Regions from separate parts of the Vibrio sp. JC009 genome, predicted to be linked through region 2. Evidence: riboswitches for the same ligand, from Rfam matches in the RefSeq annotation. Region 2 holds a riboswitch; each other region holds the start of a gene.
What was found. A riboswitch is a leader RNA that binds a small molecule or an ion and turns the genes downstream of it on or off. The one in region 2 is predicted to bind cobalamin.

Region 1 (7,515 bases), 1.3 Mb from region 2:
CATTATGCTTGAGCACCATACCGTTATGCGTGATGTCATTCGTGAGATGGATGAAGCGGGTGAGCCTTATGTGCGTGAAGCTAAATTTGTGGGCAGGCTGCACCATTATATGCAGGGTCAGAGCAAGGAGAAGCGTAAACAGCTGCGCACCGCCTTCTCGACAGATAACCTGCTTTCAGCGCATATTCTGGTGGATAAAGATGAGTTTGGTGGGGAGAGCCGGCTTATTTTTGACCGTTCGGTCATTGGTGTATTCCGGCTGTTTGACCGTAGCCTGTTTCAGGATTTAACCGATGTGGCGTTGAAAACTCAACTGGGCGGCATACGTCTGCTGCTTGGTCAGCTTGAATCGGGCTCGCTCTTGTTTAGCGATGTAGAGCTTGATTACAAAGAGCTGATAGACGAGCTGTTTCATCGCTTGAGTGAACTGCTGAACAGTATCCGTCTGAATCTGGTTAAAATGCAGATGATTAATCAGGAGCTGAGTGAAGCCAGTGAGCAGGCCGCTAAGGCCGATAATTCCAGGGCGTTTTCTGTTCTTCAGCGCGAATCCATCGAAAAAATATCTCACCTGTTGTCCCGGCATATTTTGCCGACACGCCAGTTTCTGGATGAAAAGAGCCGTTTGAAAGATGGCCCTAACCTGTTCGAATGTCTGCAAGGTTTGCGCCGTCTGTTTGAAAAGCATCAGGATCACCAACGCGCAACAGCAATGCTGAGGTATGAAGTGAGTTTTAACAGCTTTCATTCTCAGATCAGTAAGGTTTCGCATTCGGTCGATCAGTTTTTAGCCCGTTCCAAAAAACGCCTTAAACAGTTTAACGCGATTGAAAATGCATTTGCTGAACTTTCAGAAGCATTGGATGCGACTCGTCACAACCTCAAGCGCAGACAGATTGACGGTCAGTTTGCCCGTGACAACGGAGCCTTTATGGGCTTAATGCAGCAGCCAAGGCCGAAGGTTCTGCGTATCAGCAGCTCTGAAGCTTATCTGAACAATGTGGTGAGTGATATTGAAGCCAGAGTGTCCGATCAGAATCTGTTTAAACAGAACCAGAATGTGGAGCTGGTTAGCTCCAAAGATGATTCCACCGAGCGCAGACTGGAGCGCGCAGAGCAGATTTATAATCTGGTCAGGCAGATGCAAATGACAGAGTATCAGGATCTGACGCTGGCCTTGCAGCGCCGGTTAAAAGAACATCTTCCGGGGTATCATTTTGTTGATCTGTTAGAAGGGCTCAACTTTGTGCTGCGCAGCAATGAGATGCTAGACGGGCATGCAGTAAAAGTGACCAACTTCCAGCGCCGCCTGGTACAGGATGAAACCGTTTATCTTTATCGTAGAATTCGAACTGAGAGAGTGAAGTAATGAATACGGCTTTTTCACAAATCAATATGGCAAAAAGCCAGCAGATATACGCCACCTTTGTGAACGGTAAGGTGATAACAAAGCAGGTGTACGATATCTACCAGCAGGCTTTTACAGACAGCCCCCTCTACACAGAGCTGTACACAAATCTTGATCACTTTACCCAGCTCTACCTGCACATTGGCTACAACCTTAACTTTAATGTTGAAGGTGAGTTTTTCTATATTAGCCGCAGTGAAGCCGAGGAAGATGCGGATACCAACGCAACTAAGATCCAGGCGATGTTATTGATCATTGCGCGCTACTGGGTAGACAAAGGTTTTGACCTTGACGATCTGGCAACGCCTGTCATTGGCCTGGGCCGAACTGCTCTTGAAGAAATTGCAGAGCAAACTATTTACAATGATATCCGTCAGGCTATTGGAATAGAAAACTGGGATAAGGCAATAGCCTATCTTGCTGACAGGAACTTCTTATATCTATGCGGTGATAAGCATTATGTTCTGAGCTCCGCAGGTATGCACTTTTTGAATTTGCATGTGGAGAAGTATTCCGAAGAGCTTTGATGTATTCAACTAGTATTTGATTGCTGGTAGTTTCATTGGTTTTCGCCGCGGTTATATGTCGGAACAAACCTCCGTTCATGACTAAACTAAATATATCAGTTGCATTCCGACCGGAGGAAGCCATGACCAATATCCGAATTCTTCAGGGGGACATTACCCGCGCAAGTGTCAGCGCGATTGTGAATGCTGCAAACTCCAGAATGCTGGGGGGAGGCGGTGTTGATGGTGCCATTCACCGGGCGGCGGGACCTAAGCTGCTTGAGGCCTGCTATCAGGTTCCGGAAGTGAATGGGGTGCGTTGTCCGGCTGGAGAGGCTCGGATCACTCCGGCGGGTGATCTGAATGCCGATTATGTGATTCATACTGTCGGGCCGATATATCATTCCGATCCGTCTCCGGCAGAAACTCTGGCTTCGGCTTACCGCTCTTCACTGTATCTGGCTCTGGAAAATGGGTGTGATTCTGTTGCATTTCCGGCTATTTCCTGTGGGGTGTATGGTTATCCGCTGCATGAGGCGGCTCAGATTTCTCTGGATGTTTGCAGGGAGTCTAAGTTTAAGGATATCGATATTTATTTTTATCTTTTTGATCATGAGATTAATCAGGTTTGGCAGAAAGCCTACGGTTATTCGGATGAGTAGATAGAAGAAGTCGCCACAACTACTCGTTTCATTTTTAGCTAAACAGTTCGTCATTCCCATGAAAATGGGAATCTGCTCAAGGCGTGTTGTAGAGTAAAAGGTTATTGCGGACTCTACAGCACCCAGCTTCGCTTTTTTTATGCTATTTTCCAGTGAGATCCACCTGCCTAGCCACTTCTATTAAGCGTATCTTGCTTGCTCTAGTCTCTATTGTAGTGTGGAAATCTGTATCCCATTCAACTGACTAAATCTGCGCCTTTCCCATCTGGTATGTCAGTCGGTAATTCAGTATCTTGGTTAATAGATAATCATGATGATTACCAGGCGGAGCCAAGGGAGGGCGTATGTATACCATTCAAATGATGATTTGGGTATTGCTGCAGATGTGGGCGATCCTGTTCCTAAAGGAATTGCTGTTTGCGCCAATATCGACTGAAGAAGAGTGATCAGCCATCCATTTATTGGCAATAAATATCTATAGAACGGCGAGTATTTATCAGCTCAATCAGATTTATCAATACGCAAATCTGCCGTTACTTCAAAATTGATCGCAATCAATTGTGACCAGAAATCGGTGTGCGATACTCCACAGACTTTATCTAGTGAGCCTTTGGGCTGAAAGTGAATCAGGTGAGAGTCCTGGACTGTACCCGCAACTGTAAATAGCATCGCCACTAACGAATGCCATAAGTCAGAACCTGCTAGATGTGAATTCATATTGCTTACGATCTGGGCGGGAGCACTCAGAAGTGGTTTCTGATAATTTCTCAAACTCTTCCCAGCGCAGTTCAGATATTTTGTCGGGGAAGATATGCATATTGTAGATGGCGTACTAAGTATGCCGGTTCTGGCTGCCGGAGCCGCAATCACTATTGGCGGATCATATCTCGGTCTGCGCCAGCTCACTGACAGCAAGATCCCACAGGCAGCAGTACTTGCAGCATGTTTCTTTGTGGCTTCTCTGGTTCATATTCCCATCGGGCCTTCCAGTGTTCACCTTATATTTAACGGATTGATCGGTCTTCTGTTGGGCTGGAGTGCTTTTCCCGTAGTTTTGATTGGTCTTGTTCTTCAGGCTGTATTCTTTGGCTTTGGTGGAATCCTGGTGCTTGGCGTCAACACCATGAATATTGCCGTTCCGGCGGTTTTAGTTGGTGTGCTTCTCAGACCTTATATGGATAAATGGTCACCTTCAGTGGTTGGCTTTCTGGCTGGCTTTGGCTCGGTATTTCTTACCAGCCTGATGGTTGCACTGGTGCTTGTACTGTCCGGTGATGTATTTATGAATAGTGCTTCTCTGGTTATTATCGCCCACTTGCCGCTGGCTGCACTGGAAGGTGTGATTTTCGCGTTTACATTAAAATTGCTTAAGAAAAGTCGCCCGGAACTAATGAGTGTCCGGGGTTAAGAGAGTTGTAGAAAATGACTAAGTTATTATCAAAATTTGCCGGTTTAATGCTTCTTATTTTATGTACTCTAAGTGTGAGTTTATCGGCTTATGCTCACAAGATCCGTATGTCTGTGTATCCGGAAGAAAGTTATATCGAAGGTGAGGTTTATTTTGTTGGCGGTGCTAATCCAGCCGGGGCTGGCGTTAAAGTTCAGCTATTGAAAGACGGTAAAGTTGTCGGTACGGCAGTTGCTGATGAAGAAGGCTTCTTTACCATAGATCCTGTAGTGCCGGATTCCTATTCAGTTCGTGGCGATGGTGGTCAGGGCCACGTTGCTTACTATGAACTATGCACGATATTCTTGGCGGGATAGGCTATATCCTTGGCCTGTTCGGGCTTCTGGTTCTGGTCAGAAACAGAAAAACGGCACAGGCATGATAGAAGGGGTTTTATCAGGCAACGTAAAAGCGGGCAGTGCTGAGTATGGACTAGCACATACCCGGATCCTGCTGGCGATATTTATGATCGTCGCTATTGTGCTGTCTGCTAATCCGCTCTCTTTTGCTGGTTACTTTATTCTTGCCTGTCTGCTCTGGCTGAAAAGTCCTATGGGCTTTGCCACTGGCCTGAAGCGCCTGCTTATTATCGATAGCGTTGTACTGCTTACCATTTTGCCTCTGCCTTTCAATTACGTCGGCGATCAGGTGATTCACTGGGGGCCTCTGGTACTTTCAGAGCCGGGAGTGGTTAAGGCGCAGGAGATCTTTTTCAAAGCTTCGCTTTCCGCCATGCTAATGATGACGCAGTGCAGCGGTATTTCCGGACTGGAACTGACTAAAGCGCTTTGTGTGCTCAGAGTGCCGACTAAGTTTATTCTGCTGCTGCAGTTTAGTATCCGCTATATCAGTGTGATGCAGCAGGAGATAGCAAGCATCCGCTCTGGAATGAAAGCACGCGGTCTGGGATGCGGCCCAAGGTTACATGTCTGGCGCAGCTACGGCTATATGTTTGGTATGCTGTTGGTAAGAGCGCTGGCACGGGCAGACCGTATCTGGCTTGCCATGAAGTGTCGTGGATACAGTGGTCATTTTCCCGTATCAAAAGGAGAACAGAGCCAGTTATTTGATCGCTCAGCAATGTTATTTCTGTTCCTGACGCTGGTGGTTTTCTCGATGGATATTTTGGCTGTCTGGCCCGTTAGATAGTGATTTTTGGAAAAGATTAAGTGAATAAACTGATAGAGCTGAAAGGTATCTCCTACCAGCGTTCAAACGGACAACAGTGTGCCGACGCATTAGACTTTTCCCTGAGCAAAGGGGACAGGGTCGCCATTACCGGCAGTAACGGCAGCGGAAAGAGTACGCTTTTACAGATAATTCTCGGACTGCTTCAGGATGTGAAAGGTGAAGTGATTCTGTTCGGGAATAGCTGCAAGTCGGATAAAGAGTTTGCAAAGTTCCGCACCCGGTTAGGTCTGGTGTTTCAGGACCCGGATGATCAGCTGTTTTCTCCTACGGTGATAGAAGATGTCTGCTTTGGCCCCATCAATCAGGGGTACAACCAGAAAGAAGCGGAAGAGATGTCGATGAAAACCCTCAAAGATCTGGGTATTGAGCATCTGGCTCACAGCGTAAGTTACCGCCTTTCCGGCGGTCAGAAAAGACTTGCTGCACTGGCGAGTGTGCTGGTAATGAAGCCGGAAGTGCTGTTGCTTGATGAGCCCACCAACGGCCTTGATGACAAAAACTACCAGCTGTTTATCGACATAGTAAACCGGGTAAATTTGCCTATTATTCTTGTCAGCCATGACGAGAAACTTCGCAAAACGCTGACTGATACGGAATATCGTCTGCACGAAGGAAAACTGATTTTAGAACAACAACCGGCCTAAAGCTGAGAGAGAAAAAATGAAAAGATTAAGACATTACACTCAGGGAACCGCGATAGTACTGAGTTGCTTTGGCTCAGTGGTTGAACAGAAACGTTACAACGAACTGCAGCGCAAAGTGGAAGAGCGCTATCCGAACTGCGAAGTGAGAATCGCTGTGAGTTCGCGCATGGTAACCAAAAAGCTGGCAGCAAGCGGTGAAGAGTATCTGAACCTGCCGTCTGTGCTTGCGGCGCTGGATCTGGAAGGCTATCAGCGCATTCTGGTGGTTTCCTGCTATCTGTTCCCGACAGATGAACATAAGCAGGTAGAGTTGATTGTTGAGGGTTTCCGAAACTTCTCGCTTTCCGCTATCGAATACACTCCGGCGATTATTCACCATACGCACAGAGCGAATGATCTGCTTTCTGCGCTAAACGGACGCTTTGAAACCGGCAGTGATATTAACCTGTTTATCCATCACGGTGCACCATATCTGGACAACGCCGGGCATCAGGCAATCAGCTACTGCGATACTCTGCTTTCACAGCTTTCAGAGAAAAACATCTCCTGTTCACTGGAAGGCGCAATGCCGTTCGATCTGCTTGTAACGGCTCTGAAGAGAAGAATAGAGCAGGGTGAAAGCGATGCTAAACCTCAGCTAAGAATCATCCCAATGCTGCTGGTATCGGGTAATCACTTTATCAAAGATATGACAGAGATTAAGGCTCAGCTTTCCGAGCTTTGTGATGTGGCAATCGCAGAAGGTGAGAAGGGTGAAGCGTTTAACCTGCTTTCTCTGCCTGAGCTGACGGATATTATCTTCACTCAGATTGAGCAGGGACTGGTAAGACTGAAAACTCCGCCAGAGGAGTGTTAAGCACTTAGGCAAACTTTCATAGCTAAACGGTGTAAACGTTTTCACTTTAATGGTATAAAGAAGCCTGTTCTGGATTCCCTGACAGGCTTTTTTTATGTCTGAGACACTGATACCTAATATTGAACTCTTTATTTCGGCAATTGACCCTTTTAGCAGGCTGCCTCAGGCACTGCTGGATCGCGTTACTTCAACAATCAAAATCATCTATCTGGCAAAAGATGAAGTCATTCCTCCGGCAAAATCGGAAGATGACAAGTATCTGTACATTGTCAGAACCGGTGCGGTGGAGCAGCGGTTAAGTGATGGTGCGTTAAGAGGGCGACTGGAAGAGGAGGATGTATTTGGTTTTAGTCTGTTTTCCGACTCTGAAACCCGCTATGAAGTAAAAGCGATGGATAACTCTCTGCTGTATCTGGTGCCTTCAGAAACCATTTACCATATTCAGCAGCAGTATCCGGAATATGCCGAGCACTTTACCGCGAAGCCTGAAGACCGGATTCGTTCAGCGGTTGAATCTACCTGGAGTGACTTAAATAGCAGCTCCTTTTTCAATACGGTGGGGCAGGTAGCCAGTCAGCGCTTTACTCAGGTTGAGCAGAATAAATCTATCCGCGAACTTGCTCAGATTATGCGGGAAGAGAAAACCCGTTGTGCCATGATACTGGACAACGGGCAGCTTACCGGTGTAATGACGGATGCCGATATGACCTACCGGGTCGTTGCCGAAAATCTGGATACGGACCAGCCCATTCACAGCATAATGAGTCCGGCACCTACCACTATTTCCCCTGACCAGACCGT
Region 2 (7,515 bases):
GCAAATGATCCTTTGCAAGAGTTAACTTACTGTATATACTCACAGTTAACTGTATAAAAAGACAGGTGACTTATGAAGCCGTTAACTCCTCGCCAACAACAGGTATTTGACCTGATTAAAGAGAAAATTGAAGACACAGGTATGCCGCCTACACGAGCTGAAATTGCTCGCGAACTCGGCTTTCGTTCCGCCAATGCTGCGGAAGAACATTTAAAAGCACTGGCTAAAAAGCAGGCGATTGAAATTATTCCGGGAGCTTCCCGTGGTATTCGTATTCTGCTGCAGGATGATGCCGCCAATGATGAAGGCCTTCCGCTTATTGGTCAGGTTGCTGCCGGTGAGCCTATTCTTGCTCAGGAACATGTGGAAGCCCACTATAAGGTTGATCCAAATATGTTCAGGCCTCAGGCGGACTTCCTTTTGCGTGTGCATGGCGAAAGTATGAAAGATATCGGAATTATGGATGGCGACCTTCTTGCGGTTCATAAAACTCAGGATGTCAGAAACGGTCAGGTTGTTGTCGCACGTGTGGAAGATGATGTTACCGTAAAAAGACTGGAGCGTCAGGGTTCAACGGTTCTGCTGCATGCTGAAAACGAAGAGTTCTCCCCAATTAAGGTTGACCTTACCTCCCAGTATATGGAAATTGAAGGTATCGCTGTGGGGATCATCAGAAATACTGATTGGATGTAATACCAATCCCAGTAATTATCTGCGCAATCACTGAACAGCTAATTACTGGTATTGGTATAAGTCAGATATTTTGATTAATTCTTGCAAATCTAAATGGTAGTCATTATCATTTGCCTTATCGGAGGTGGATGGTAATGAACTGCTTTAATAAAAACTCTTATTCAGACAGAGACAGGGTATCTGGTGGCTATGAGATCCCGGTAAACCTGCTTAAGCCAATGTGGTTCAGAAGCAGGGAAAGTCTTATGGAAGATGGCCTGGTTTATGACCCTATTGCAGCAAAGGCGTGTAAGCAGTGCCAGCTGTCATCCGAATGCCTCTCAGGCGACGTTAATCAAAAGCAACTTATGTATACCACGCTGACTAAGCTGTGCGATCTCCGTGTTCAGGCTTTTCTTGATCAGCATCCTAATGGTTGGGTGATTAATGTGGGAGCTGGACTGGATACCCGGTTTTACCGCCTGGACAACGGGCTTTGCCGCTGGCTGGAGCTGGATATCAATGAAAACCTGCTATGGCGTCAGAAGTTATTTCATGACAATGAGCGCTATCAACTCAGATGTGGTTCAGTAAACAGTCTTGAATGGCTTTATGCTCTTCCTGTTCCGGAAAATGCTCCGGTTCTGATTGTATGCGAGCAGGCTTTGCTGGATTGCTCAGAAAAACAGACATCTCAGTTTATTCAGGCATTGGGTCGTTTTTTTGTAAAAGCTCAGGCCTGTGTTGTTCTGGCCGGAGACAAGACCAGTTCTGAGGTGGGTCAAAAACTGGGATGTGAAACTTACGCCCATGGCTTTGCCTCACCGGAACACAAAGTATTCCAGTGGGTACCCTGGGTGAAATGGGTAAAATGCTACTCACCACTGGATCATGACTGTAACCGCTGGAAATTCTGGCAGCGTATGCTGCGAAAATTCTCAGGATTAAAAGCCAGAGTCACACCAACCGTGGTGGAGTTTAGCTGGTAACTTTAGAACAGCCTGTTCAGACCATTTAATGCTGCAACCCGGTAAGCTTCTGCCATAGTCGGATAGTTAAAGGTGGTATTAACGAAATACTCTATGGTATTTGCTTCGCCTTTCTGTTCCATAATGGCCTGCCCGATATGGATTATTTCCGCTGCTCTTTCCCCAAAGCAGTGTATGCCGAGTATCTCTTTGCTTTCCCGGTGGAAGAGTATTTTCAGGCTGCCGATATCTTTTCCGGCAATCTGAGCTCTGGCCAGGTGTTTAAATGAGGCGCGGCCCACTTCGTAAGGAATTTTTGCAGAAGTCAGCTCCTGCTCTGTTTTTCCGACGGAGCTTATTTCCGGAATGGTGTAGATGCCGGCAGGTATGTCTTCGATAAGGTGAGTATCGGTTTTACCCAGCGCGATGTGCTCGGCGGCAAATCGGCCCTGATCGTAGGCGGCACTTGCCAGGCTAGGGTAGCCGATAACATCCCCTACCGCATAGATATGTTCTGAATCGGTGCGGTAATGTTCGTCTACTTTCAACTGACCACGGGAGTCGGGTGACAGACCGACCGCTTCAAGGTTGAGCTTGTCTGTATTCCCGGTTCTGCCATTTGCATACAGCAAACAATCAGCTCGCATTTTCTTCCCTGACTCAAGGTGGATGATGACACCGTCATCTGTGCCTTCAATTTTTTTATACGTCTCATCATTTCTGATGATGACACCGCTGTTCCAGAAGTGGTACGAAAGCGCATCAGAGATCTCATTGTCGAGAAATGAAAGCAGTCTGTCGCGGGTATTAATCAGATCAGTTTTTACATCCAGCCCGCGGAATATGGAGGCATATTCGCAGCCAATAACACCGGCACCGTAAATGATGATATGCCTTGGATCGTGCTCAAGAGACAAAATGGAATCACTGTCATAAATGCGTTTATGGGAAAAATCGACATTATCGGGGCGGTAAGGCCGTGAACCGGTGGCGATAATAAATTTGTCTGCCGTATATTGCTCGGTACTACCGTCCGCTTTATTTACATCAATGGTGTTGTTGTCTGAGAATACGGCTTCTCCATATATCAGATCACACAGGTTTCTGTCATAGAACCCCTGTCTTAACCTTGTCTGCTTATCAATGACGGTTTTGGCGTGAGTCAGAATATTGGAAAATGTTGAGTGCAGGCTAGTGTTGTTATGGCAGAAAAGGGGATTTCTGTTGTACTCAATGATCCGGCTTACCGCGTGCCGGAGTGCTTTTGATGGAATAGTGCCCCAGTGCGTACAACCGCCACCTACGCTGGACTCTTTTTCTATGATGGCAACATGCTGACCTGCCTTGGTTAGCCCCATAGCTGCTCCCTCACCACCAGGGCCGCTACCGATCACAATTGCGTCATAATGATTGCTCTGTGCCATCAGGATCCATCCTTGTTAATTTTTAACATTTATGTAGCGTGATATTAACCTTTTAAAATTTCGGGTAAATAAGATTCATAGCAGAGAGTGGATGGGATCACGGAGTTGTGGATTTATAGATGAAACAGAAAGCGTGTACTGGCATCCTGTTTTCTACTTTCCGGAATTCGCGCTATAGTAATGGGCTGAATATGGCTTATAACAATGAACAGTAAAGAAATAAAAATGGGAATTCGGGCACAGCAGAAAGAGAAAACTCGTCGCTCTTTAATAGATGCTGCCTTTAGTCAGTTAAGTGCAGATCGCAGTTTTTCTAATCTGAGTCTCAGAGAGGTTGCGAGAGAAGCGGGTATAGCACCTACCTCTTTTTATCGTCACTTCAAAGATATGGATGAGCTTGGATTGACTATGGTTGATGAAGGGGGGTTACTTCTTCGTCAGTTGATGCGTCAGGCTCGTCAGCGTATTGTGAAGGAAGGCAGCGTGATTAGGACTTCGGTAGAGACCTTTATGGAGTTTATCGAAAGCAGCCCAAACGTTTTTCGTTTGCTATTACGTGAGCGCTCCGGCACTTCTGCAGAATTTAGAGCTGCAGTTGCGAGGGAGATCCAACATTTTTCTGCTGAATTGACCGAATATTTGATCAGTACCGGAATGACTCGCGAAGAGGCGGTTGTTCAGGCTGAAGCTTCAGTAATTTTGGTATTCAGTTCGGGAGCAGAAGCGCTTGATCTGGATAAGCATGAAAGAGATGAACTTACAGAGCGCCTTGTTATGCAGTTGAGGATGACTGCAAAAGGTGCATACTGGTATAGAAAAGAACGTGAAAGACAAAAAACAGGATATAACTATGTCAAATGACTCAACTCCCTACAATGTAAAGTCAGAAAGAAAGACTCTTATTTTAGCGGTCATTGCTGGTATGTGCGGTAATGCACTTCTGTCGGCTCTGACGATGACTGAAATCGCCTTCTCAATCTTTCCTGTCATCGCACTGGTTCTGGCCGTGCAGATGTTGTATCAGGACTATCTGAAAAGCCCGGTAGCTGAAGAGATCCCGCTAATCGGTTTAGCCTGCTTTTTTGTAGGGGCGTTTGGTCATTCCGCTTTCGTTAAGGCGCAGTACCCGGAAGCGGGTTCTAACTTCTTTGCCATTATCGTGACAATGCTTCTTATGCTTTGGGTTGGTAAAAAGCTCGGATACGTAAGAAAGAGAGAGCAGGAACAGCAAGAACAGCAATAATAAAAAAACGAGCCTTGCGGCTCGTTTTCTTTTATTTGCGTCTCTCAAGTAAAACGCCCGCTTCCATATGGTGGGTGTACGGGAACTGGTCAAAGAGCGCAAACCGGGTTACATCATGGGTTTCACCCAGAATATCCAGATTTTCTTTCAGTGTTTCCGGGTTGCAGGAAATATAAAGAATGCGCTCATAACCCTGAACCATCTTACAGGTATCCACATCCATACCGGCTCTTGGCGGATCAACAAAAATGGTGTTGCAGTTGTAGCTCTTCAGGTCGACTCCCTGATCTTTAAGGCGTCGGAACTCCCGCTTACCTTCCATTGCCTCGGTGAACTCTTCTGCTGACATACGGATTATCTGAACATTATCGATTTTATTGGCAGCGATATTGTACTGAGCGGACTGAACTGAAGGCTTGGCCAGTTCCGTTGCAAGAACGCGTTCGAAGTTTTGTGCCAGAGCCAGAGAGAAGTTACCGTTGCCACAGTACAGTTCAAGAAGATCGCCGCTGCTCTCCTGGGTACAGTCAATCGCCCACTCCAGCATCTTCTGAGCCACTTCCCCGTTAGGCTGGGTGAAGCTGTTTTCAACTTGCTGGTAGATGTAGGTATCACCATTTACGTTCAGGCGTTCAACAACATAATCTCTGTCCAGAACGATCTTCATTTTACGGGCACGGCCAATGATGTTCAGATTAAAGCCTTCATCATTCAGTTTGCTTTTAAGTGTCTTGGCTTCTTCTGTCCACGCATCATCCAACTGGCGGTGGTACAGAAGTGACACCAGGATCTCGCCACTTAACGTTGAAAGAAAGTCTACCTGGAACAGTTTGCGGCGAAGCGTATCGTTCGCTTTCATTGATTCCATCAGCACAGGCATCAGGTCATTAATCAGCTTGCTGGCAGCAGGGAACTGGTCAACGCGGTATTTCTCGCGGGTTTCCTGGTTGAACATGACGTAATAAAGATCATCACCCTCATGCCATACACGAAACTCTGCTCTCATGCGGTAGTGTTTCTCCGGTGACTCGAAAACTTCCAGCTCAGGAACATTGTATTGGGAGAACATGCCGGAAAGGCGTTGCTTCTTCTCTTCAAGTTGTTCGGTATATGTCTGAGGGTTTATTTCAGGAGTCGCCATTATCTTGCCTTTTGCATTCACACAGGGAGCGCAGATTTTAGTCAATACTCTGCACATGTCCAGTATTCATTGACAAGTTATCAGGCTTAGTTATGCCATAGGGGAAAAATATATTACCAATTAGTCAGTAATAGCACTGGACAGTTTTGCCTTTGATTTTTAGTATTTGTCCGGAAGTTGGTGCGGATGCAAATTATTTGCAGTCCGAATAATAGGGAATCCGGTGTAACTCCGGAACTGACGCGCAGCGGTAATAGAGAACGAACATCTTAGGTTAGAAGCCAGGCACTGCTCAGAAGTTGGGTGGGAAGTCAGATGTAAGGTGATATTGATTGATATCGTGCTCTTGAGTCCGAAGACCTGCCAGCAGGATAGTGGCACCTCATGCCACTTGACTAACTACGCGATTTTAGGGAATAAAATGCAAAAATCTATTTTAGCGATTGCTGTGTCGGCATCGCTCTTTTCTTATGCTTCTTTTTCACAGGCTCAGGAAGCGGCTTCGGATGTTGAAACTATTGTGGTTACTGCGAACCGGTTTGAGCAGTCCTTAGAAAGTACAACGGTTTCTGTAGAAGTTGTTACTAAAGATGAAATTGTTGCCATTCAGGCTAAAAGTATCACAGAAGTTTTACGACGATTGCCCGGGATCCAGCTCTCATCTAACGGGGGCTATGGTCAGCAGCAGAGTGTGTTTGTTCGGGGAAGTGAGTCTGACCATGTTCTTTATCTGATTGATGGGATACGTATTGGTAGTGCTACTACGGGAGCGGCATCACTTGCTTCGATTCCTGTTTTTGCCATCGAGTGTATTGAATATATACGCGGCTCCCGTGCAGCAATGTACGGTTCTGACGCTATTGCTGGTGTAATCAATGTTATTACGAAACATCACCGCTCGGAAGTTATTGCTGGTGGCACTATGGGTAGTGACAACTATAAGCAAGGACAAGTATCTCTATCAAAGTTAGTAAATGAAGACTTCCACGTTTCTTTTGCTGCTAATAGCCTTAGTACAGATGGCTTTTCTGCTACAAACCTTCCTGGCCAGGAGGATAATGATGGCTATAAGTCCAAAGATTTTGTTACGACTCTGGGATATAGCTTTAACGACAATTTAAGTGCTGATATTCAGGCGCTGTATCATGAAGGTGAGCTGGAATATGATGCTTCAGGTTATTCGTATTTTGGTGGTGTAGATGATATTTATCAGGATGAACGTTCCTATAACATCGCTGCGAATATTCAGTTTGAGAACGACGCCTTAACTTCAAAGCTGGAGTTTGGCCAGAACCAAGATCATCTGGATGACAACTTATATAGCAGTGTTTATCAAACAGACCGGACAAGCTTTGCATTCACTAATCAGTACAGAGTGAGCGAAAGCTGGTCTTTTGGAGCAGGTGTTGATTGGTACAAAGATGATGTGTCGGAGTCTACTACGGCTTATGAAGAAACTTCCAGAAAGAATACCGCATTTTATATCAATACGGCTGCCAATATAGACTCAGTTCAGCTGGAAGGTGCATTAAGACACGATGACAATGAACGTTATGGGCAGAATACAACATGGCAGTTAGGGTCTGGCTGGCAGTTTCTAACTCGTTATCGCCTGACGGCAAATGCTGGCACTGGTTTTAAAGCTCCGACCTTCAACGCCCTTTATTGGCCGAATTATGGTAATAGCGATCTGGAGCCGGAAGAGTCCAAGAGTTATGAATTAGCGCTAGAAGCGGAACAGGATTTATTTGATTGGCGCATAGCCGGGTACATAACTCAAATTGATAACATGATTTCCAATGGCGAGAATGTTCAGGAAGTAGATATTCGGGGTATTGAGTTGTCTGCTATGTTTGATACTGGACCAGTAAGCCATGTCATCAGTTTTGAATATATGGACCCTGAAGATAAAGAGAATGACCGTCAGTTGGCCAGAAGGGCGAAAGAAAATGTAAAATGGAATGCGACCTATTATGCAGATAACTGGCAGGCAGATCTGAGCTACTTATATCAGGGTAAGAGGTATGACTATAGCAACGGTACTACAGAGCTGTCAGCATATTCACT
Region 3 (7,515 bases), on a different replicon from region 2:
CACTTGTCATTCTTATCCTTCTTGGTGGTGCTCTTGCCCAAATCCTCTACAAATCGGGAATGGATGCCGCCCGCAGCTCGATAAAGCAAAGAAATTATGCGGTGAGCTATTTTATCGATGGCTATTTCTCTGAAATAAAAAGCGTGGTTGAAATGCTGGCGGACAATCCTCTGGTCCGTCATGGCGCTGACTTGGACGCTGAGCAAGAGCAGGAAGTCATCGAATTGTACAGAGCCGTTGCGAAGCGGCACCGCTATGTCTCGTATTTGTATTCAGGTTATGAAACGAATAAGGCTGAGCTAATCATTGATGGCTTCACACTGCCAGAAGATTACGACGCGACCATAAGGCCATGGTACGTTGCGGCAGTGGAGGCACAGCCTGAGCTCTCCACAGGGTTGCCTTATCATGAAATAACCACTCATGAATGGTTACTCTCTACGGGTAAGGTGCTTTATAACCAGGACAAAAAAGTCACAGGTGTAATTGCAGCGGACAGCTCCATTGAAGTGTTAATGGAACAGTTAGCTAAACGAGGCGATATCTATCACTCTTCCTACAGCTATGTGATCAACCCGGAAGGAATCATCATCCTTCACCACGACCCTAAAATTATAGGGAAGAACATTTCAGAATTAATCACTGAAAATCTGAGCTTCAGCGATGAAGAAGGCTATTTATCTTATGTTTTGGATGGCATAAACAAAATCGCCTATTTTAGTCACACCTATGAAGCTGACTGGGTTGTCGTCACTGTGGTGGAACGGGCTGAAATTCTCAGTGGTATTATTTTTAACATCGGGCTCTATGTTCTGCTGGCCTTAGTGGTATCCGTTTTACTTGGATTAGCTCAGAGTCACACCTTAAGTGAGAAGTTTAGTACGCCACTAATCAGGTTAAAGAGTAAGGTGACCTCCGTTGTTCAGGGTGACTGGAAGAGCGAAACCATCTCCCAATATCCGAATAATGAAATCGGCATAATCTCCCGGGAAATCGATAAGTTAACAACGGATGAGTGGTATGCAAAATCTCAGGAACTAAAACTTGCGGCGAGTGTGTTTACTCATGCCCGTGAAGGTATCGTCATCACCGATGCGAACGCAAACATACTGGATGTGAATGAGACATTTTCACTAATCACCGGCTATACGCGTGAAGAGGCAATAGGCCAGAATCCGGGTATATTAAAATCCGGTAAGCACGATAAACAGTTTTATGAGAATCTGTGGGGCTCCCTGCTTACAGAGCATTACTGGTCAGGAGAAATCTGGAATAAAAGCAAATATGGCGACTTATACGCTGAGTTGCTCACCATTAGTGCAGTAACGAATAACAGAGGCGAGATTCAGAACTATGTTGCTATTTTCTCAAATATCACACCGATGAAGGAACACCAGCAGCAACTGGAAAAGATCGCTCATTACGACTTTATCACCCAGCTACCGAATCGCTTGCTGCTAACCGACAGATTGAAGTTGTCTATCAAACAGTATGAAAGAACCCGGCAGATGTTTGCTGTGGTTTACCTTGATTTGGATGGTTTTAAGGCCATTAATGACACTTATGGGCATGATGCGGGTGATAAGGTGCTGTCAAGAATTGCAGGCCTTATGAGTCATTGCATACGCGAAGGCGATACCCTTGCCCGTGTCGGGGGAGATGAGTTTGTTGCCATCCTGGCGAACATAAATGAAGCTGAAGATTATGAAAGTATCGTCAAACGGCTTTTAAAGTCAGCAATGATGCCGATGCAGCTAGGAGAGGCAAGAGTACAGACTTCGGTGAGCATCGGGGTATCTCTGTATCCAAAAGATGGAGCCAGTGCTGAAGAGCTTATTCAGCGAGCGGATGAAGCCATGTATATGGCGAAACAGGCTGGTAAGAACCGGTATGCTCTCTATAAATAGCATACTTTCTTTATGCAATAAAAACGTCAAATCATTCACCACGCCCTCGTTCCTATGCTCCTGCGTGGGAATGCATGCCGCGGCTGAAAACATCTACGTAAAACACTAAAAGAGCAGAAAATAAGTTCCGTGAAAGTTTATACTCAGCTGGTAACTTTGAGTCTGATATGCATTCCCACGGAGGACCGTGGGAACGAGATTTTTGCATAACTATTCAAGATTGAATCTGATGCTATAAGTCCTGAAACGGCTATAAATTATGCGTTATTCAGATGAGCACGAATAACCTGTAACACGCCGCCCTCGTTGTTACCCGGAGCAGAAAAACGGGCGTATTTTTTCACGCCTTCATGCGCGTTTTCTACGGCGTAGGAGTGATAGCTGGACTGAAGCATTTCCACATCATTGAAGTAATCACCAAAACTCATGGTTTCGTTATAACCGAAATTCAGCCTTTCCTGCAGGTTTTCGATGGCCGCTCCCTTTGAAGCCTCGGAATTCATAATATCCAGCCAGACACGGGCACTGATGACGACTTTATGATCATGGCCAAACATCTGGTTGATGCCTGGATAGACCTTCTCTTCGGTACCATCAAAATGGCAGATGGCGACTTTGATAAATTCATCTTCTACAGTCAGAAGATCTTCTACATAATGGCAGCGTTCATAGTATTTACTGAACTCTTCCAATGCATCCGCTGCCTGAGTTTCGATATAAGCTGACTGCTTTCCGCACAGAACGATATGCGCTCCTTCAATGGAACGGGCATGATTGATAATGTTGTTGATGTTTTCCTGCCCCATAGTGCAGCTATAAAGCTCCTGGCCTTTATGCATTACCATGGTGCCGTTTTCAGCAATAAACATCATTCGGTCTTTGATTGGTTCAAAGGTCTTTAACAGGCTGTAGTACTGACGGCCAGAGGCGGCAGCGAAGATGATGTTGTTTTCTTCAAGCTGTTCATATAGCCCGAAAAATGCAGGATCCAGTTTTCCCTTTTCATCTAAAAGCGTACCGTCCATATCCGCTGCGATAAATTTAATGTTGTCTGAGCTCACTGATAACTACCTTAAAATGCCTGACAAGTTCTGATTCGGTGAAGGAGTATATGTGTTTGAAGTCACAAAATATAGGCTTTTACGCTTATATCATGTGTGATTTCGTTGCATTTCAGGCAGATTGTATCCGTGATCTATGTCACTATAATGAAGTGGTGTAAATGTATCGGTATTTTTGCGCTTGTTAGCTGTTGATTTTAAAAAGTCACGCTTTATCAATATGTTGCTTTTGTAAATTAAAGGACTTATTTATCGATTTGCCTATTTTTCAAAGGGCGATATTTATCTATTGTCTAAAATTGATAAGCGTCAAAATTATTAGTAATGCCATATGAGAGACTTCCTCAACTTATTTAGTACCAGATAGCGTCTGCTATCTTAGTGAATCAGGTGAAAATCCTGGGCTGTACCCGCAACTGTAAGCGAATAAATTACCGGCAAATTGAGGCCGGATTCGTAAGCCAGAACCTGCTAAATAGAACATATTTTATAAAGACTGGGCGGGATCACTCAGCATTGCTTTTCTATGATTCCCGCCAAATTGTTCTCGTAACTTAAAACCAGTCTTTACCGTCTTACGTCATTTTCGTGATGATGAAGACGAACTTGAATTCCTGCTCCGTCGTCATTCCCGGGATGACGGCGGTGGTTGGCTTTGGAGTGATATAAGTGGCGTGTTTCGTGAGCGCGAAGCGACGACAAAAATGAGTTATATGGATTGGAAATTAAGTGGGTAAGTTAAAGCGTTCAAAGCACAATGAAGAATTGCGCCACGGTTATACGACAGGTGCATGTGCTGCGGCAGCTGCAAGGGCTGCGGTGAGAATGCTTATTCAGCAGACTCCTTTTTCACATATCGAAATACAGCTGCCAAACCGGGACTTTGTCACCTTTGAACTCTGCCGTCTTGAGGGAGCAGAAGAGGTGACTGCAGGCATCATTAAAGATGCCGGTGATGATCCGGATTGCACACATGGTTTAGAGATTCAGTGCAGCGCCAGACGTATAAGCGAGCCGGGTATTTTCCTTAAAGGCGGAAAAGGCGTAGCCACAGTGACTTTGCCGGGACTGGAACTACCTGTGGGAGAACCAGCCATTAACCCGGTGCCGAGAGCCAATATTTTAGAAATGGCAAAGCTGGAATGGCAGAAAGCAGATGAACAAACAGGGCTGGAACTGACCATTTCAGTTCCCGGCGGTGAAAAAGCGGCGAAAGAGACCATTAGTGAAAGACTCGGGCTTATCGGTGGCATCTCGATTCTGGGAACCCGGGGTACGGTTAAGCCGTTTTCGACCTCTGCTTATGCGGCATCGGTAAGGCAGTCGGTTCAGATTGCCAGGGCCAATGGCTCTGAGCACCTTGTATTAACCACAGGCGGACGCTCAGAAAAGGCGGCTATGGCTTTGCTTCCTGACCTGCCGGATATGGCCTTTATCCAGGCAGGTGATTTTATTGGTGTCGGTTTGCGGGCTTCGAAACGCTACAGTGTAACGCGTGTTACGCTGGTGACCATGATTGGCAAAATGGGCAAGCTGGTTTCAGGGCGAATGATGACTCATGTTTCCGGCCATGCAATTGACTTTCAGCGCCTGAGTGAGCTTGCGAAAGAGGAAGGCTTGTCTGCGTCTTTGTGCGGTGAGATAACTTGTGCAAATACCGGACGGCATGTGCTGAATTTGGTACGTGACAATAATGAACAGAGTTTTCTTAACCGTTTATGCAGGGAAACTCAGGCACATGCCAATCGCTATACCGCGGATGCGCTGGAAATTGATGTGATTTTGATTGATTTTGATGGGAAGGAGTTGGCTCGCAGCTAATTCCTTCCATATATAGTCATTTCAACAGTCGTCGTCATTCCCGTGAAAACGGGAATCTGATTAAGGCGCGTTGTAAGGTATAAGGTTATTTGTAGCTCTACAGCGCACAGACAGTAGATCCCGGATAAAAGCTTCGCAATTTCCGGGATGACGAAAGTAGACGGCTTTGAAGTGACGAGAATTAAGGGATTCGGCTAAGACGAAACCTAAAACAGTATTCAGGTGGAAAAACAATGGAAAAAATGAAGCAGATGACCCGTCAGGGGCAGGTAATTGAAAATGACTCGTTTTCGATTATCGATCAGGAAATCCACCAGTTTCATGGCGGTCATAACTTCGATGAAAAACAGTGGCCTGTGGTAAGAAGAGCAATCCATACCACGGGTGATTTTGAGTTTGCCAAACTATTTCACTTTAGTGAAGGTGCGGTGGAAGCCGGTATCGAGGCGATTAAGTCAGGTTGCCCGATTGTCAGTGATGTCACCATGATCACCAGCGGCCTGAGTGCGCAGCGACTGGCGGTGAACAACAACAGCGTGCATTGCTTTATCAGCGATGAAGAAGTGATAGCCATAGCCAAAGAGAAGGGTGAAACCCGCGCAATCTGGGCGATGCGTAAAGCGCGTGATTCAGGTCTGCTGGATGGCGCGATTATTGGTGTGGGTAATGCGCCTACCGCTCTGTATGAAGTACTGCGTATGGTTGAAGCCGGTGAAATAAAACCGGCGCTGATTGTCGGCATTCCTGTGGGCTTTGTTAAGGCAGAAGAGTCAAAAGACGAATTGATGCAGCAGTCAAAGGTGCCATATATCGCCAGTGCAGGGCGTAAAGGCGGCAGTCCGATTGTGGTTTCGACTATTCACGCACTTATGTACCAGACGGTGTAAATAACGATGACGAGTATAACGGTTGTTGGTGTTCCTGAAGATGGTTGCGTTAGCCTGACCAGCAAGGCAGTGAACGCTGTTGCGGCTGCGCGCGTAGTGGCAGGGCATCCGCGCCATCTTGAATGGTTTCCTCAGTTTGAAGGCCTGTTTCTGGATATGAGTCAGGGCTTTTCTGACTGGCTGAGTGAAGTGATTGACGAAAGCGAAGAGGGCGGTGTGGTTGTGCTGGCGTCGGGCGATCCTCTGTTCTTTGGTATTGGCAGTACTCTGTTAAAGAAAATGCCGGTGGACGAGCTTAGCTTTATTCCCACTCATAGCTCTGCGCAACTGGCCTTTTCAAGGCTGGGTATCCCATGGTCGGAGAGTCGCTTTATTTCCTGCCATGGCCGTAAGCTGGCGGGTTTGGTGGCTAAGATGCAGCAGGGTAATTTGTTTGCCATTCTTACCGACAGCAAAAACACGCCACAGATTGTCGCTGCACATATGAAGCAGTTCAGTGAAACCGGCTGGAAGCTCAGCGTTTGCGAGCAGCTTGGTGGCACGGAAGAAACCATCAGAACTTTCAGCGTAGAAGAACTGGCTGAGAGTGATACCGGATTTGACCCGCTCAACATTCTGGTGGCTCAGAGGGAAAATCAGGCTCTGTGGGGCGGGCACGGTCAGTTTTCTTCTGACCAAAGCTACCTGAAACGTATGCCGAAAAACGGCCTGATCACCAAGCAGTCGATCCGTCATCTTGCTCTCACCAGTATGCGGATTCAGTCAGATGATACCGTCTGGGATATAGGCACAGGCTCAGGTTCGGTTGCCATTGAGTCCGCAAAGTTTGCTAACAATGGCCAGGTATATGCCGTGGAGTGTAATGAAGAGTGCTTTGAAAGTATTCAGGCAAATATTTTTGCCCATGGCACTGATAATGTTGAACTGATTAAAGGCAAGGCTCCTGAGGCCCTGTCGGAACTGGAAAAGCCAGACGCCATATTTGTCGGCGGCAGCAGAGGTGCGATGGAATCTATTCTTTCTTACTGTCTGGATTCACTAAAGAGTGGCGGCCGTCTTGTGGTTTCGGCTGTCACTATGGATACGGTGGCGGAAGTCTACCAGTGGGCGAAGCAGAACGACGTCAGCTTTGATGCTCAGATGGTTAACGTATCCAGCACTCAACCGCTTGCTCATTATCTTCGCTATCAGGCGGAGAACCCGATTCATTTATTCACAATAACAAAAACTGTGTAGGAGAAATTCATGGACAATAATAACTTAGGTCAGCTATACGCAGTTGGTGTTGGTACAGGAGACAGCGAACTGCTTACTCTTAAAGCGGCTCGCCTGATAGCAGAAGCCGATGTGGTTGCTATCCCTGAAAAAAACAAAGGCAAAGCCGATTCATTTGCATGGGAAATCGTAACCGGGGCACTATCAGAAGAAGAGATTTCCGGTGAGCGTCTGTTTTTGCATTTTCCTATGACCCGAGACGCGTCACTGAATGTTCCTGCTTGGCAGGCGGGTGCTGAGGCGATTCTTGAGCGCCTGAAAGAAGGCAAATCTGTGGTATTTGTGACTGAAGGCGATCCGTCAGTATTCAGTACCTGGGCTTATATTCAGGAAGAACTGGACGAAATCGCGCCGCAAGTGGTTCCTGTTATTGTACCGGGTGTGACTTCCATTACGGCAGTACCGGCGGCAACCAAAATTCCTCTGGCCGACGGCAAAGAGCGTTTCTGCGTCGTGCCTGCGACCTATGGTATTGAGTGCCTTGAAACACTGGTGCATGACTTCGATACCATCATGCTGATCAAAGCCGGTCGTATGATCCCGCAGCTCTCGGCAAAACTGAAA

Region 1: it holds a riboswitch for cobalamin, as region 2 does, so the genes downstream of both, cbiM (cobalt transporter CbiM) here and L3Q72_RS14240 (TonB-dependent receptor) in region 2, are expected to answer to the same signal.
Region 3: it holds a riboswitch for cobalamin, as region 2 does, so the genes downstream of both, L3Q72_RS17425 (cobalt-precorrin-5B (C(1))-methyltransferase) here and L3Q72_RS14240 (TonB-dependent receptor) in region 2, are expected to answer to the same signal.

Annotation. Positions count from the first base shown of each region.
Region 1 is NZ_CP092106.1:1,160,964-1,168,478, forward strand. It holds gene L3Q72_RS05420 (hypothetical protein) at 1-1,369, shown strand, start outside; gene L3Q72_RS05425 (hypothetical protein) at 1,369-1,935, shown strand; gene L3Q72_RS05430 (O-acetyl-ADP-ribose deacetylase) at 2,058-2,576, shown strand; cobalamin riboswitch at 3,160-3,297, shown strand; gene cbiM (cobalt transporter CbiM) at 3,388-3,984, shown strand; gene L3Q72_RS05440 (carboxypeptidase-like regulatory domain-containing protein) at 3,999-4,340, shown strand; gene L3Q72_RS05445 (energy-coupling factor transporter transmembrane component T) at 4,402-5,172, shown strand; gene L3Q72_RS05450 (ABC transporter ATP-binding protein) at 5,193-5,858, shown strand; gene L3Q72_RS05455 (sirohydrochlorin cobaltochelatase) at 5,875-6,714, shown strand; gene L3Q72_RS05460 (putative nucleotidyltransferase substrate binding domain-containing protein) at 6,809-7,515, shown strand, end outside.
Region 2 is NZ_CP092106.1:3,185,915-3,193,429, reverse strand. It holds gene lexA (transcriptional repressor LexA) at 73-693, shown strand; gene L3Q72_RS14265 (class I SAM-dependent methyltransferase) at 828-1,661, shown strand; gene sthA (Si-specific NAD(P)(+) transhydrogenase) at 1,664-3,064, opposite strand; gene fabR (HTH-type transcriptional repressor FabR) at 3,290-3,925, shown strand; gene L3Q72_RS14250 (YijD family membrane protein) at 3,915-4,307, shown strand; gene trmA (tRNA (uridine(54)-C5)-methyltransferase TrmA) at 4,339-5,448, opposite strand; cobalamin riboswitch at 5,610-5,831, shown strand; gene L3Q72_RS14240 (TonB-dependent receptor) at 5,870-7,515, shown strand, end outside.
Region 3 is NZ_CP092107.1:552,344-559,858, reverse strand. It holds gene L3Q72_RS17435 (diguanylate cyclase) at 1-1,907, shown strand, start outside; gene L3Q72_RS17430 (Cof-type HAD-IIB family hydrolase) at 2,165-2,968, opposite strand; cobalamin riboswitch at 3,306-3,459, shown strand; gene L3Q72_RS17425 (cobalt-precorrin-5B (C(1))-methyltransferase) at 3,698-4,789, shown strand; gene L3Q72_RS17420 (precorrin-8X methylmutase) at 5,023-5,676, shown strand; gene cbiE (precorrin-6y C5,15-methyltransferase (decarboxylating) subunit CbiE) at 5,683-6,912, shown strand; gene cobI (precorrin-2 C(20)-methyltransferase) at 6,922-7,515, shown strand, end outside.